Linked DNA regions of Methanobrevibacter smithii ATCC 35061. The protein of the gene in region 1 binds, or shares a complex with, the protein of each later gene. Links are inferred from orthologs where the notes say so. Each region holds a gene or a part of one and is shown on either strand. Other genes may lie near its edges. The genes, in order: MSM_RS06935, rpoB, MSM_RS04565 and MSM_RS04570.

What was found.
Region 2: MSM_RS06935 (region 1) and rpoB share a complex: the UniProt entries of both Methanocaldococcus jannaschii proteins name them as parts of the RNA polymerase complex. The link is inferred for Methanobrevibacter smithii ATCC 35061 from one-to-one orthologs.
Region 3: MSM_RS06935 (region 1) and MSM_RS04565 share a complex: the UniProt entries of both Methanocaldococcus jannaschii proteins name them as parts of the RNA polymerase complex. The link is inferred for Methanobrevibacter smithii ATCC 35061 from one-to-one orthologs.
Region 4: MSM_RS06935 (region 1) and MSM_RS04570 share a complex: the UniProt entries of both Methanocaldococcus jannaschii proteins name them as parts of the RNA polymerase complex. The link is inferred for Methanobrevibacter smithii ATCC 35061 from one-to-one orthologs.

What each region holds. Positions count from the first base shown.
Region 1 is NC_009515.1:1,394,713-1,397,664, reverse strand. Bases 12-2,920 are described here. They hold MSM_RS06935 (RNA polymerase Rpb4 family protein), read left to right. Parts: upstream 12-1,248; coding sequence 1,249-1,593; downstream 1,594-2,920. Other genes in these bases: rsmA (16S rRNA (adenine(1518)-N(6)/adenine(1519)-N(6))-dimethyltransferase RsmA), read left to right, coding at 2,509-2,920; MSM_RS06930 (DUF655 domain-containing protein), read left to right, coding at 1,843-2,499; MSM_RS06940 (50S ribosomal protein L21e), read left to right, coding at 942-1,238; MSM_RS06945 (putative quinol monooxygenase), read left to right, coding at 451-747. Also shown: more of rsmA, read left to right, coding at 2,921-2,952. UniProt on the Methanocaldococcus jannaschii protein: DNA-dependent RNA polymerase (RNAP) catalyzes the transcription of DNA into RNA using the four ribonucleoside triphosphates as substrates. This subunit is less well bound than the others.
Region 2 is NC_009515.1:873,738-876,656, reverse strand. It holds rpoB (DNA-directed RNA polymerase subunit B), read left to right. Parts: upstream 1-513; coding sequence 514-2,325; downstream 2,326-2,919. Other genes in the region: MSM_RS04555 (DNA-directed RNA polymerase subunit A'), read left to right, coding at 2,352-2,919; MSM_RS04565 (DNA-directed RNA polymerase subunit B''), read left to right, coding at 1-501. UniProt on the Methanocaldococcus jannaschii protein: DNA-dependent RNA polymerase (RNAP) catalyzes the transcription of DNA into RNA using the four ribonucleoside triphosphates as substrates. The Rpo2 subunit (Rpo2N and Rpo2C in this organism) is implicated in DNA promoter recognition and in nucleotide binding.
Region 3 is NC_009515.1:875,429-878,407, reverse strand. It holds MSM_RS04565 (DNA-directed RNA polymerase subunit B''), read left to right. Parts: upstream 1-707; coding sequence 708-2,252; downstream 2,253-2,979. Other genes in the region: rpoB (DNA-directed RNA polymerase subunit B), read left to right, coding at 2,265-2,979; MSM_RS04570 (DNA-directed RNA polymerase subunit H), read left to right, coding at 236-469. UniProt on the Methanocaldococcus jannaschii protein: DNA-dependent RNA polymerase (RNAP) catalyzes the transcription of DNA into RNA using the four ribonucleoside triphosphates as substrates. The Rpo2 subunit (Rpo2N and Rpo2C in this organism) is implicated in DNA promoter recognition and in nucleotide binding.
Region 4 is NC_009515.1:876,556-879,397, reverse strand. The notes cover bases 44-2,842. They hold MSM_RS04570 (DNA-directed RNA polymerase subunit H), read left to right. Parts: upstream 44-1,225; coding sequence 1,226-1,459; downstream 1,460-2,842. Other genes in these bases: MSM_RS04565 (DNA-directed RNA polymerase subunit B''), read left to right, coding at 1,698-2,842; MSM_RS04600 (hypothetical protein), read left to right, coding at 111-383. UniProt on the Methanocaldococcus jannaschii protein: DNA-dependent RNA polymerase (RNAP) catalyzes the transcription of DNA into RNA using the four ribonucleoside triphosphates as substrates.

The DNA.
Region 1 (2,952 bases):
CCAATTGATGAACAAGTTAGAGAAGCTACAAATGGAGCAGGTGTTGACTCTGTAATTTTATTGTAGGAGGAAACTTAACAAACACTTGGAAAGAAGCTGTAGCTAGTACAAAAGCCGGAGGAACAATATCAAATGTAAACTACTTAAGTGGAGCAGATGATGTTTTAATTCCTAGAGTAGAATGGGGTTGTGGTATGTCAAATATCAATATCACAAACGGATTATGTCCTGGAGGACGTGTGAGAATGGAAAGATTATCCCGCCTTGCACTTACCAACCGTGCAGACCCGGAACTCTTGGTTACCCACAGGTTTAAAGGTCTTGAAAAAATTGAAGATGCATTATACCTAATGAAAGACAAACCAAAAGACCTGATTAAACCAATCGTAAAAATAGATTAAAGTAATGATTAATTTCATTACTTTTTCTTTTTTAAAAGGAGGCTTTAAAATGATAATAGTTCAAGCAAAGGCAATTCCCAAAGACGAAACATCAAAAAACAAAATTATCAAAGCAGCTGCAAATTTAATTGAAAAATCAAAATTGGAAAATGGAAACATTAACTACAACTTATATTCCAATGTTCAGGAAGATACCTTACTTTTCGTAGAACAATGGGAAAATCTGGACATATTGAAAGCTCACCTTCAAACAGAGCATTTCAATCAGTTTGGAGCAGATATCGATGGTCTTTTAAAAGAAGATTTAGATATTAATGTGTTTTCAGCAGAAAATGTTGAACTTTAATATGTTACTTCAAATCCAAAAAACTAAAAGTATATTAATATCTTTATAGAAATAATTTAATATTATCAAATAAATGATAATATTTTTATAATTTTTATATTCTATGTTACTAGTATTATGGGCATTTTATACTAGGTAGCTGATAACATAGATTCATTTACCCAGTGCATTAATATATAAAAGAGGTTATTTAAATGCAAAGATCAAGAGGATTTAGAAGTAAATCAAGAAGAAAAATGACTAAAGTAGTAAGAGAAGGCAGATCCAACCCAATTACCAACAAACTTCAAAAATTTGAAGAAGGAGACTTAGTCCACATTACTATTAACCCAAGTATCCAAAAAGGTCAACCACATCCAAGGTTCCATGGAAAAACTGGTAAAATTACTGATAAAAAAGGAAAAGCTTACATTGTTTCATTAACTGATGGAAACAAAGCAAAAGAATTAATTATCAGACCTGATCACTTAAAATTACAAACAAGCCAATAAATTGATAACTATGATTGGGAAAAAAATAATTGAGAGCGAACCAATTCAAAGTGTAAAAGTTAAAGAAGCTCTCGAAGAATTTTCACAGGAAAATGAATTAAACTACGAACAAAATATCACTTTAAATCATCTTTCAAGATTTAAAAGATACTCTGTTGAAGACAGCGAAAAAATAATATCTGAACTTAAAGATAAAATTGGTTTAAGGCATAAAGTAGCTGTTCGTATTGTTGATTTAATTCCACAAGATTTATCCGATTTAAGATTAATATTTGCTAAAGAAGCTACACACATTGAAAAAGAGCAAATGGAAGATATTCTTGAAATCTTAGATCAGTATACTATCATCGAATAGTTTTTAAACTATTCTTCTTTTTTTACTTTTTAATTAACAAATAATCAAATTACTAATTTTAGATATGTTTATTTAAGTTAACAATTAAAACATATAAGTATAGTTTATTAAAGTGGCAATAAAACTTTAAGAAAAAATAAATTGTAAACTATTAAAACAACTAATATTTCCTTACTGACAATTAATTAGTTAATGTAAGAAAATTCCATCCTCCATGAGGACGGAGTAATTCAAACGTGAAGTGATAAAATGGAAACAAAAAACAAAAAACAAAAAATACCGGCAGCAACTGAAGAACATGCTGTTATATTAGATTATCTTAGTTTAGGTTATGTAAACTCTGATATGTCTAAATTTAAAGGTAAAGCTATTGCTCAAGCTATTGGTACTGACTATTTCACTTTACTAGAATTAGTTCCTAAAAGAGGAGTTGATTTAGAAATTCAGGACACTGTATATATTGGAAAAGGAAAAAGAGACAAAATATATAAAGTTCTTGGAAAATTAGACTATGAAAACTTAACTGCAACCAGCAGAATTGAGTTAGAATATAGTATACGCGAAATAGTTAAAAACAACGAAGAAAAATTTGTCGAATTCTTCAATACCGCAGGTGCAATTAGTACCCGACTTCACAAATTAGAATTGATTCCAGGAATTGGTAAAAAATATATGTGGGAAATTGTTGAAGCTAGAAAAGAAAAACCATTTGAAAGCTTCGAAGATATAACTAAAAGAATACCTTCATTAAATAATCCTGCTGAAATGATTGTAAATAGAGTGAAACAAGAACTAGATACAACAACAGCTAAAAAAGGTAAGAAAAAATATTACCTTTTCACTCCAATTCCAAAAGCTCAAAAGAAACACAGAAATCCAAGAAACAGTAGGAATCAAAGAAAGTAAGTGATAACCTTGAATAGTGATGCTGCTTCCACTTCATTATCTAAAACAACAAAAGCTATCCTTAATGAATATGGGATAAAATTAAATAAAAATCTCGGACAGAACTATTTAATCGACAGAAATAAACGAGATCAGATTATCCAGTTCGGTAATCTTACAAAAGATGATGTTGTATTAGAAATAGGTCCCGGAATCGGCACACTAACAATTGAACTTGCTAAAAGAGTTAAAAAAGTAATAGCTATTGAACAAGATTCTAATATTTGCCAGATATTAGAAAATCGATTGAAAAAAGAAAATATAGATAATGTAGAATTAATCAATGATGATGCTCTGAATGTGGAATTTCCAAAATTCGACAAAATCATCTCAAATCTACCTTATCAAATTTCATCACCAATTACATTTAAATTCCTGAATTATGACTTCCAACTAGCTATTTTAATGTATCAG
Region 2 (2,919 bases), 520 kb from region 1 along the record:
CCTCACGATAAGGACCATTACACAAATAAAAGACTCAGAGTATCTGGAGATTTAATGGAAGATTTATTCAGAGTTGCTTTTACAAGTTTAACCAGAGATATGAGTTATCAACTTGAAAGAAGTATTTCCCGTGGTAAAGAGCTTTCAATCAAACAGGCAGTTCGTAGTGATGTTTTAACTGAAAATATTAAACATGCTATTGCAACTGGTAACTGGGTTGGTGGAAGAGCAGGTGTAAGTCAATTATTAGATAGGACTAGTTATATGGGAACTCTTTCTCATTTAAGACGTGTTGTATCTCCTTTAACAAGAAGTCAACCTCACTTTGAAGCAAGGGATTTGCACCCAACACAATTTGGTAAGATTTGTCCGAATGAAACCCCAGAGGGTCCTAACTGTGGTCTGGTAAAGAATTTAGCTTTAATGTGTAATATTTCTGAAGGTTCTGATGAACAAGAAATCATTGATGTTATTAAAAAGATGAATGTTTTAGAGGATTAAAGGAACGATAATATGGATAGTGCTAAAATTTATATTAATGGAGAACTTTTAGGATATTGTAAAGACCCTGAAAGTTTCACCAATGAAATGAGAGAAAAAAGGAGAAATGGTGAGGTTTCTCATGAAATGAATATTACTTATTATGATAAAAATAATGAGATTTATATATTCAATGACCCAGGTAGGGCAAGAAGACCATTAATCATTGTTAAAGATGGTAAACCAGTTCTTAGTGATAAACATTTAGAAAAAGTAGCTAAAGGCGAATTAAAATGGGATGATTTAATAGACAATGGTTTTATTGAATACTTGGATGCTGAAGAGGAAGAAAACTCCTATATTGCTATGAGTATTGCTGATTTAAATGAGGAACATACTCATTTGGAAATTGACCCGGCTACTATGCTTGGAATTTGTGCAGGTATTATTCCGTTTTCCGATCACAATTCTTCACCAAGGAATACTATGGAAGCAGGTATGACAAAACAAGCATTAGGATTATATGTTTCTAACTATGCATTACGTACAGATACAAGGGCTCACTTATTACACCACCCGCAAACTCCTATTGTAAAAACACGTATTATTGATTCAACTAATTATGACAAAAGACCATCAGGTCAGAACTTTGTTGTAGCTCTTATGTCTTACGAAGGATATAACATGGAAGATGCAATGGTTATTAACAAAGGTTCTCTTGAAAGAGGATTGGCTAGGTCTTCATTTTTCAGAGCTTATGATACTGCTGAAAAAAGGTATCCTGGTGGACAAGAGGATAAATTTGAGGTTCCTGATAAAAACATTAAAGGTTACCGTTCCGAAGATGCTTATAGGCACTTAGATGATGACGGTGTTGTTAACCCGGAATCATATGTTGAATCTGGTGATGTATTAATCGGTAAAACTTCACCACCAAGATTCTTGGAAGAAATCGACGAATTCGGAACTGTAGCTGAAAAAAGAAGGGAAACTTCTGTAACAGTAAGACACGGTGAAAAAGGTATCGTTGATGCTGTTCTTTTAACTGAAACTGTTGAAGGAAGCAGATTGGCTAAAATTAGAGTAAGAGATACCAGGCAACCTGAATTTGGGGATAAATTTGCATCAAGGCACGGTCAGAAAGGGGTTCTTGGTTTAATATTATCTCCTGAAGATGTTCCTTTCACAGAATCTGGTGTTGTTCCTGATTTAATTGTTAACCCTCACGCTATTCCTTCCAGGATGTCTGTAGGACAAGTGCTTGAAATGGTAGCAGGTAAAGCAGGCTGTCTTGAAGGTGAACGTGTTGACGGAACTCCATTCAATACAGAACTTGAAAAAGAAATCAAACAACAGCTTAAAAATCACGGATTTGAATCTGCAGGTTGCGAATCATTATATAATGGTGTAACCGGAGAAAGAATCGAAGCTGAAATATTTGTTGGTGTGGCATATTACCAAAAATTACACCACATGACTACTGATAAAGTTTATGCTCGTTCAAGAGGTCCTGTACAAGTTCTTACCCGTCAGCCTACTGAAGGAAGAGCTCGTGAAGGTGGTTTAAGGTTTGGAGAAATGGAAAGAGATTGTCTTATTGCACACGGTGCAGCTCTTACCTTAAAAGAAAGACTTTTAGATGAGTCTGACAAATATGAAGCTATTGTCTGTGAAAATTGTGGTATGTTAGCAGTATATGATAAGAATAAAAATAAAAAGTACTGTCCAATTTGTGGAGATGTTGAAACTTATCCGATAGAAATTTCATACGCATTTAAATTATTATTAGATGAACTTAAGAGTTTATGTATTTTCCCTAAATTAGTTTTAGGAGACAAAACATAATTATATAATATGAAGGAGTCAATATTTTGAAAGGATTTATAAAAAAAATCAAACAAATTAACTTTGGGCTTATGTCTCCTGAGGATATTCGTGAAATGTCAGTAGTTAAAATTGAAACTCCTGATACTTACGATGAGGATGGTTATCCTATTGAAAATGGTTTAATGGATCCTCATTTAGGGGTTATTGATCCAAGTTTAAAATGTAGGTCTTGTGGTTACAGAGGTGGAGAGTGTCAAGGACACTTCGGTAGTATTGAGTTGGCCAGACCTGTTATTCATGTTGGTTTTGGTGATATAATTCACAAAATTTTACGTTCAACATGTAATGAATGTGGTCGTGTTTTATTAACTGATGATGAAATCTTCAAATACACTGAAAAGATTAAAGATGCTCAAAATCATCATGAAAATTTAACTAAGATTTTAAAAGAGATTTATAATGAAGCTCGTCGTGATGTTTGTCCTCACTGTGAAGCAGCTCAGGATGATATTACTATTGATAAGCCGGTTTCCATTGTTCAAAAAATGGAAGGTGAAGATTATAAATTAACTGCTAGTGAAGTTCGTGAAAGGCTTGAAAGGATTTCTGATG
Region 3 (2,979 bases), 520 kb from region 1 along the record:
GTATTTTAAGTATTTCCTGCCTTGGTGGTGTAGGGGCTATCATGTGGGCCTGTCGAGCCCGCGACTCGGGTTCAAATCCCGGCCAAGGCGCTTAATATTTAAATGTTGTATGTGAGGGCCCGTAGCTCAGTCTGGCAGAGCGCTTGGCTTTTAACCAAGCGGCCGCGGGTTCAATTCCCGTCGGGCCCGTTTTCTAATTTTATATTTTAACTTTTCTAGCTGGAGGAATTATATATTGACAATTAATATTCAAGAACATATGCTTGTACCTAAGCATGAAATAATGACTGATTCTGAAATTGAAGATTTAAAAAATAGTGCTGACTATGATATTGAAAATCTTCCTAGAATTAAAGTTGATGATCCTGTTGTAAAAGATATTGATGCTAAAGAAAATGATATTTTAAGAATTACTCGTGAAAGTGATACTGCAGGTACTTTTGTTACTTATCGTATTGTAAAAAGTTAGTTATAATGTTAGAATAGTAAAATTTAGTATAATAAGTTTATTTCTGTATTTTTTTATTGTTTTTTGGAAATTCATTATAATAAATTTGAACTTAGTTTGAGAGGAATTATCTTAATGGAGATAGTTAGGAGTAAATTAAGAATAATAATCAAATGAAGAATTTTAATTAGGTTTCCTAATCTTATTTTTATTTAGTTAATTATTTTTAAGGTGTTTTATAGAATGCTGGAGGAAGTCCATGACAGAGAATAACTGGAAATTAGTTGATGCATTTTTTGATAAATATGATTTAGTTGACCATCATATTAAATCATACAACGATTTTATAAATAGTGGGATTCAAAATATCATAGATATTACTGAACCTATTACTTTAGAAAACGGTAAATATACTTTAAAAACCGGTAAACTCTTTATTGAAAAGCCATTCACTAAAGAAGCAGACGGTTCCAAAAGTATGATTTATCCTGCTGAAGCAAGACTTAGGAATTTAAATTATTCTGCACACATGTATCTTGAGATGGCATTAAATGAAGAAGGAGAAGACAATCCTTTAGAAAAAGTATATATTGGTGAATTGCCAGTAATGCTTAAATCAGATATTTGTCATCTTCATGGTCTTAGTGATGAAGAATTAATTGAACAGGGTGAAGACCCTCAAGATTTAGGTGGTTACTTCATTGTAAACGGTTCTGAAAGAGCTGTTGTAACAATGGAAGAAATTGCACCAAATAAAATTATTCTTGAGCGTATTGGTGATGTTGAAGACAGAAGAGCTAAGGCTATTGTAACTTCTATTAAAAGTGGTTTCAGAGCAAGAATTTCTCTTGAATATAAAAAACCACGTAAAAGCGGAGTATTTTTAAGAATTTCTTTCCCTTATGTTCCAGGGGAAATTCCACTTGTTATTTTATTAAGAGCTCTTGGTTTGGCTACAGGTCAGGAAATTATTACTGCAATTTCCAATGATCCAAATTTCCAAATGATTATTGCAGATGATATTCAGGTATCCCTTTCTCAATTGAAATTAGATCAAAAAGAAATGGACGGCATGGATAAAGAAGAAAGAAGACAATATTTACAATTGGCTGCTATTAAATACATAGGTAATCGTGTAGCTAAAGGTATGACTGAAGAATACCGTATTAAACGTGCTGAAGATGTAATTAACCGTTACTTATTACCTCACATGGGTATTGAATCAGAAAGACGTGAAGCTAAAGCTACTTATTTAGCTGAAATGACTGAAATGTTGCTTCAGGTTATTGATGAACAAAGAGAACCTCACGATAAGGACCATTACACAAATAAAAGACTCAGAGTATCTGGAGATTTAATGGAAGATTTATTCAGAGTTGCTTTTACAAGTTTAACCAGAGATATGAGTTATCAACTTGAAAGAAGTATTTCCCGTGGTAAAGAGCTTTCAATCAAACAGGCAGTTCGTAGTGATGTTTTAACTGAAAATATTAAACATGCTATTGCAACTGGTAACTGGGTTGGTGGAAGAGCAGGTGTAAGTCAATTATTAGATAGGACTAGTTATATGGGAACTCTTTCTCATTTAAGACGTGTTGTATCTCCTTTAACAAGAAGTCAACCTCACTTTGAAGCAAGGGATTTGCACCCAACACAATTTGGTAAGATTTGTCCGAATGAAACCCCAGAGGGTCCTAACTGTGGTCTGGTAAAGAATTTAGCTTTAATGTGTAATATTTCTGAAGGTTCTGATGAACAAGAAATCATTGATGTTATTAAAAAGATGAATGTTTTAGAGGATTAAAGGAACGATAATATGGATAGTGCTAAAATTTATATTAATGGAGAACTTTTAGGATATTGTAAAGACCCTGAAAGTTTCACCAATGAAATGAGAGAAAAAAGGAGAAATGGTGAGGTTTCTCATGAAATGAATATTACTTATTATGATAAAAATAATGAGATTTATATATTCAATGACCCAGGTAGGGCAAGAAGACCATTAATCATTGTTAAAGATGGTAAACCAGTTCTTAGTGATAAACATTTAGAAAAAGTAGCTAAAGGCGAATTAAAATGGGATGATTTAATAGACAATGGTTTTATTGAATACTTGGATGCTGAAGAGGAAGAAAACTCCTATATTGCTATGAGTATTGCTGATTTAAATGAGGAACATACTCATTTGGAAATTGACCCGGCTACTATGCTTGGAATTTGTGCAGGTATTATTCCGTTTTCCGATCACAATTCTTCACCAAGGAATACTATGGAAGCAGGTATGACAAAACAAGCATTAGGATTATATGTTTCTAACTATGCATTACGTACAGATACAAGGGCTCACTTATTACACCACCCGCAAACTCCTATTGTAAAAACACGTATTATTGATTCAACTAATTATGACAAAAGACCATCAGGTCAGAACTTTGTTGTAGCTCTTATGTCTTACGAAGGATATAACATGGAAGATGCAATGGTTATTAACAAAGGTTCTCTTGAAAGAGGATTGGCTAGGTCTTCATTTT
Region 4 (2,842 bases), 520 kb from region 1 along the record:
TTTGAGTTAATGTGTTGCATATATGTTATATGGTTCTTAGCAATTTTCTGTTATTATAAATGGATATTTTTTTAAGATTTGTGAATTAAATTGTGGGGGAGTGGATTTTAATGGAGTCTAAAGAGTTAATTGTAACTATGTTGTGTTATGTTGGTGTTTTATTGGAAATTTGTATTGAATACGTTATTAATCGTTGTCATTATTTCGGATGGTATGAATTGGGTTTTAATTGTTGTGTTTTTGCTATGGTTCTTATTGTTGTTTTAGTGGTATGTTGGATTTATTTTTTATTTGTAAAAGGATATACAAATAATTATATGGGGTTACTTCCGTGGGTATTTGTATTTTTTAGTATTTTGAAAAATATTTTTTTCCCTATATGAATTTTCATTATCTATAATTTTTGTATGTTATTTTGAAAGAGTCTTAATTAAGTATTAGAAAAGTATTTAAATAAGTTTATACAAAAGTTTATTTGTTATCTTAATTTCATCCTGCCTCGATAGCTCAGTCTGGTGGAGCGCGAGACTTGTAATCTCGTGGTCGCGGGTTCAATTCCCGTTCGGGGCTTTCTATTTTGTGTTTTTTAGTACACATATTATGGTTGCATTTTTTTTTAAAATCATGTAATCCATAACATTTATATACTATGAGGTATAAAATAGGTAATGTATGATGTATTGTTATGCATCATGTCTGTATTAGTGGGACCGTAGGGTAGCTTGGTCGATCCTTTGGGCTTTGGGAGCCTGAGACTCCGGTTCAAATCCGGGCGGTCCCATTTTTATGTCCCGCCTTAGCTCAATTTGGCAGAGCGTTGGACTGTAGATCCAAATGTTGCTGGTTCAAGTCCGGCAGGCGGGATTTGATTACTTTATTAAATTGATTATATTTGTGGTTATGGAAAATTAATTTTTCCGAAACCTTTATATATGATGTTAAATATAGTAATTAATGGTGTATGGTTAATACTGTTTGATTAGCTATACTGTATTTTAAGTATTTCCTGCCTTGGTGGTGTAGGGGCTATCATGTGGGCCTGTCGAGCCCGCGACTCGGGTTCAAATCCCGGCCAAGGCGCTTAATATTTAAATGTTGTATGTGAGGGCCCGTAGCTCAGTCTGGCAGAGCGCTTGGCTTTTAACCAAGCGGCCGCGGGTTCAATTCCCGTCGGGCCCGTTTTCTAATTTTATATTTTAACTTTTCTAGCTGGAGGAATTATATATTGACAATTAATATTCAAGAACATATGCTTGTACCTAAGCATGAAATAATGACTGATTCTGAAATTGAAGATTTAAAAAATAGTGCTGACTATGATATTGAAAATCTTCCTAGAATTAAAGTTGATGATCCTGTTGTAAAAGATATTGATGCTAAAGAAAATGATATTTTAAGAATTACTCGTGAAAGTGATACTGCAGGTACTTTTGTTACTTATCGTATTGTAAAAAGTTAGTTATAATGTTAGAATAGTAAAATTTAGTATAATAAGTTTATTTCTGTATTTTTTTATTGTTTTTTGGAAATTCATTATAATAAATTTGAACTTAGTTTGAGAGGAATTATCTTAATGGAGATAGTTAGGAGTAAATTAAGAATAATAATCAAATGAAGAATTTTAATTAGGTTTCCTAATCTTATTTTTATTTAGTTAATTATTTTTAAGGTGTTTTATAGAATGCTGGAGGAAGTCCATGACAGAGAATAACTGGAAATTAGTTGATGCATTTTTTGATAAATATGATTTAGTTGACCATCATATTAAATCATACAACGATTTTATAAATAGTGGGATTCAAAATATCATAGATATTACTGAACCTATTACTTTAGAAAACGGTAAATATACTTTAAAAACCGGTAAACTCTTTATTGAAAAGCCATTCACTAAAGAAGCAGACGGTTCCAAAAGTATGATTTATCCTGCTGAAGCAAGACTTAGGAATTTAAATTATTCTGCACACATGTATCTTGAGATGGCATTAAATGAAGAAGGAGAAGACAATCCTTTAGAAAAAGTATATATTGGTGAATTGCCAGTAATGCTTAAATCAGATATTTGTCATCTTCATGGTCTTAGTGATGAAGAATTAATTGAACAGGGTGAAGACCCTCAAGATTTAGGTGGTTACTTCATTGTAAACGGTTCTGAAAGAGCTGTTGTAACAATGGAAGAAATTGCACCAAATAAAATTATTCTTGAGCGTATTGGTGATGTTGAAGACAGAAGAGCTAAGGCTATTGTAACTTCTATTAAAAGTGGTTTCAGAGCAAGAATTTCTCTTGAATATAAAAAACCACGTAAAAGCGGAGTATTTTTAAGAATTTCTTTCCCTTATGTTCCAGGGGAAATTCCACTTGTTATTTTATTAAGAGCTCTTGGTTTGGCTACAGGTCAGGAAATTATTACTGCAATTTCCAATGATCCAAATTTCCAAATGATTATTGCAGATGATATTCAGGTATCCCTTTCTCAATTGAAATTAGATCAAAAAGAAATGGACGGCATGGATAAAGAAGAAAGAAGACAATATTTACAATTGGCTGCTATTAAATACATAGGTAATCGTGTAGCTAAAGGTATGACTGAAGAATACCGTATTAAACGTGCTGAAGATGTAATTAACCGTTACTTATTACCTCACATGGGTATTGAATCAGAAAGACGTGAAGCTAAAGCTACTTATTTAGCTGAAATGACTGAAATGTTGCTTCAGGTTATTGATGAACAAAGAGAACCTCACGATAAGGACCATTACACAAATAAAAGACTCAGAGTATCTGGAGATTTAATGGAAGATTTATTCAGAGTTGCTTTTACAAGTTTAACCAGAGATAT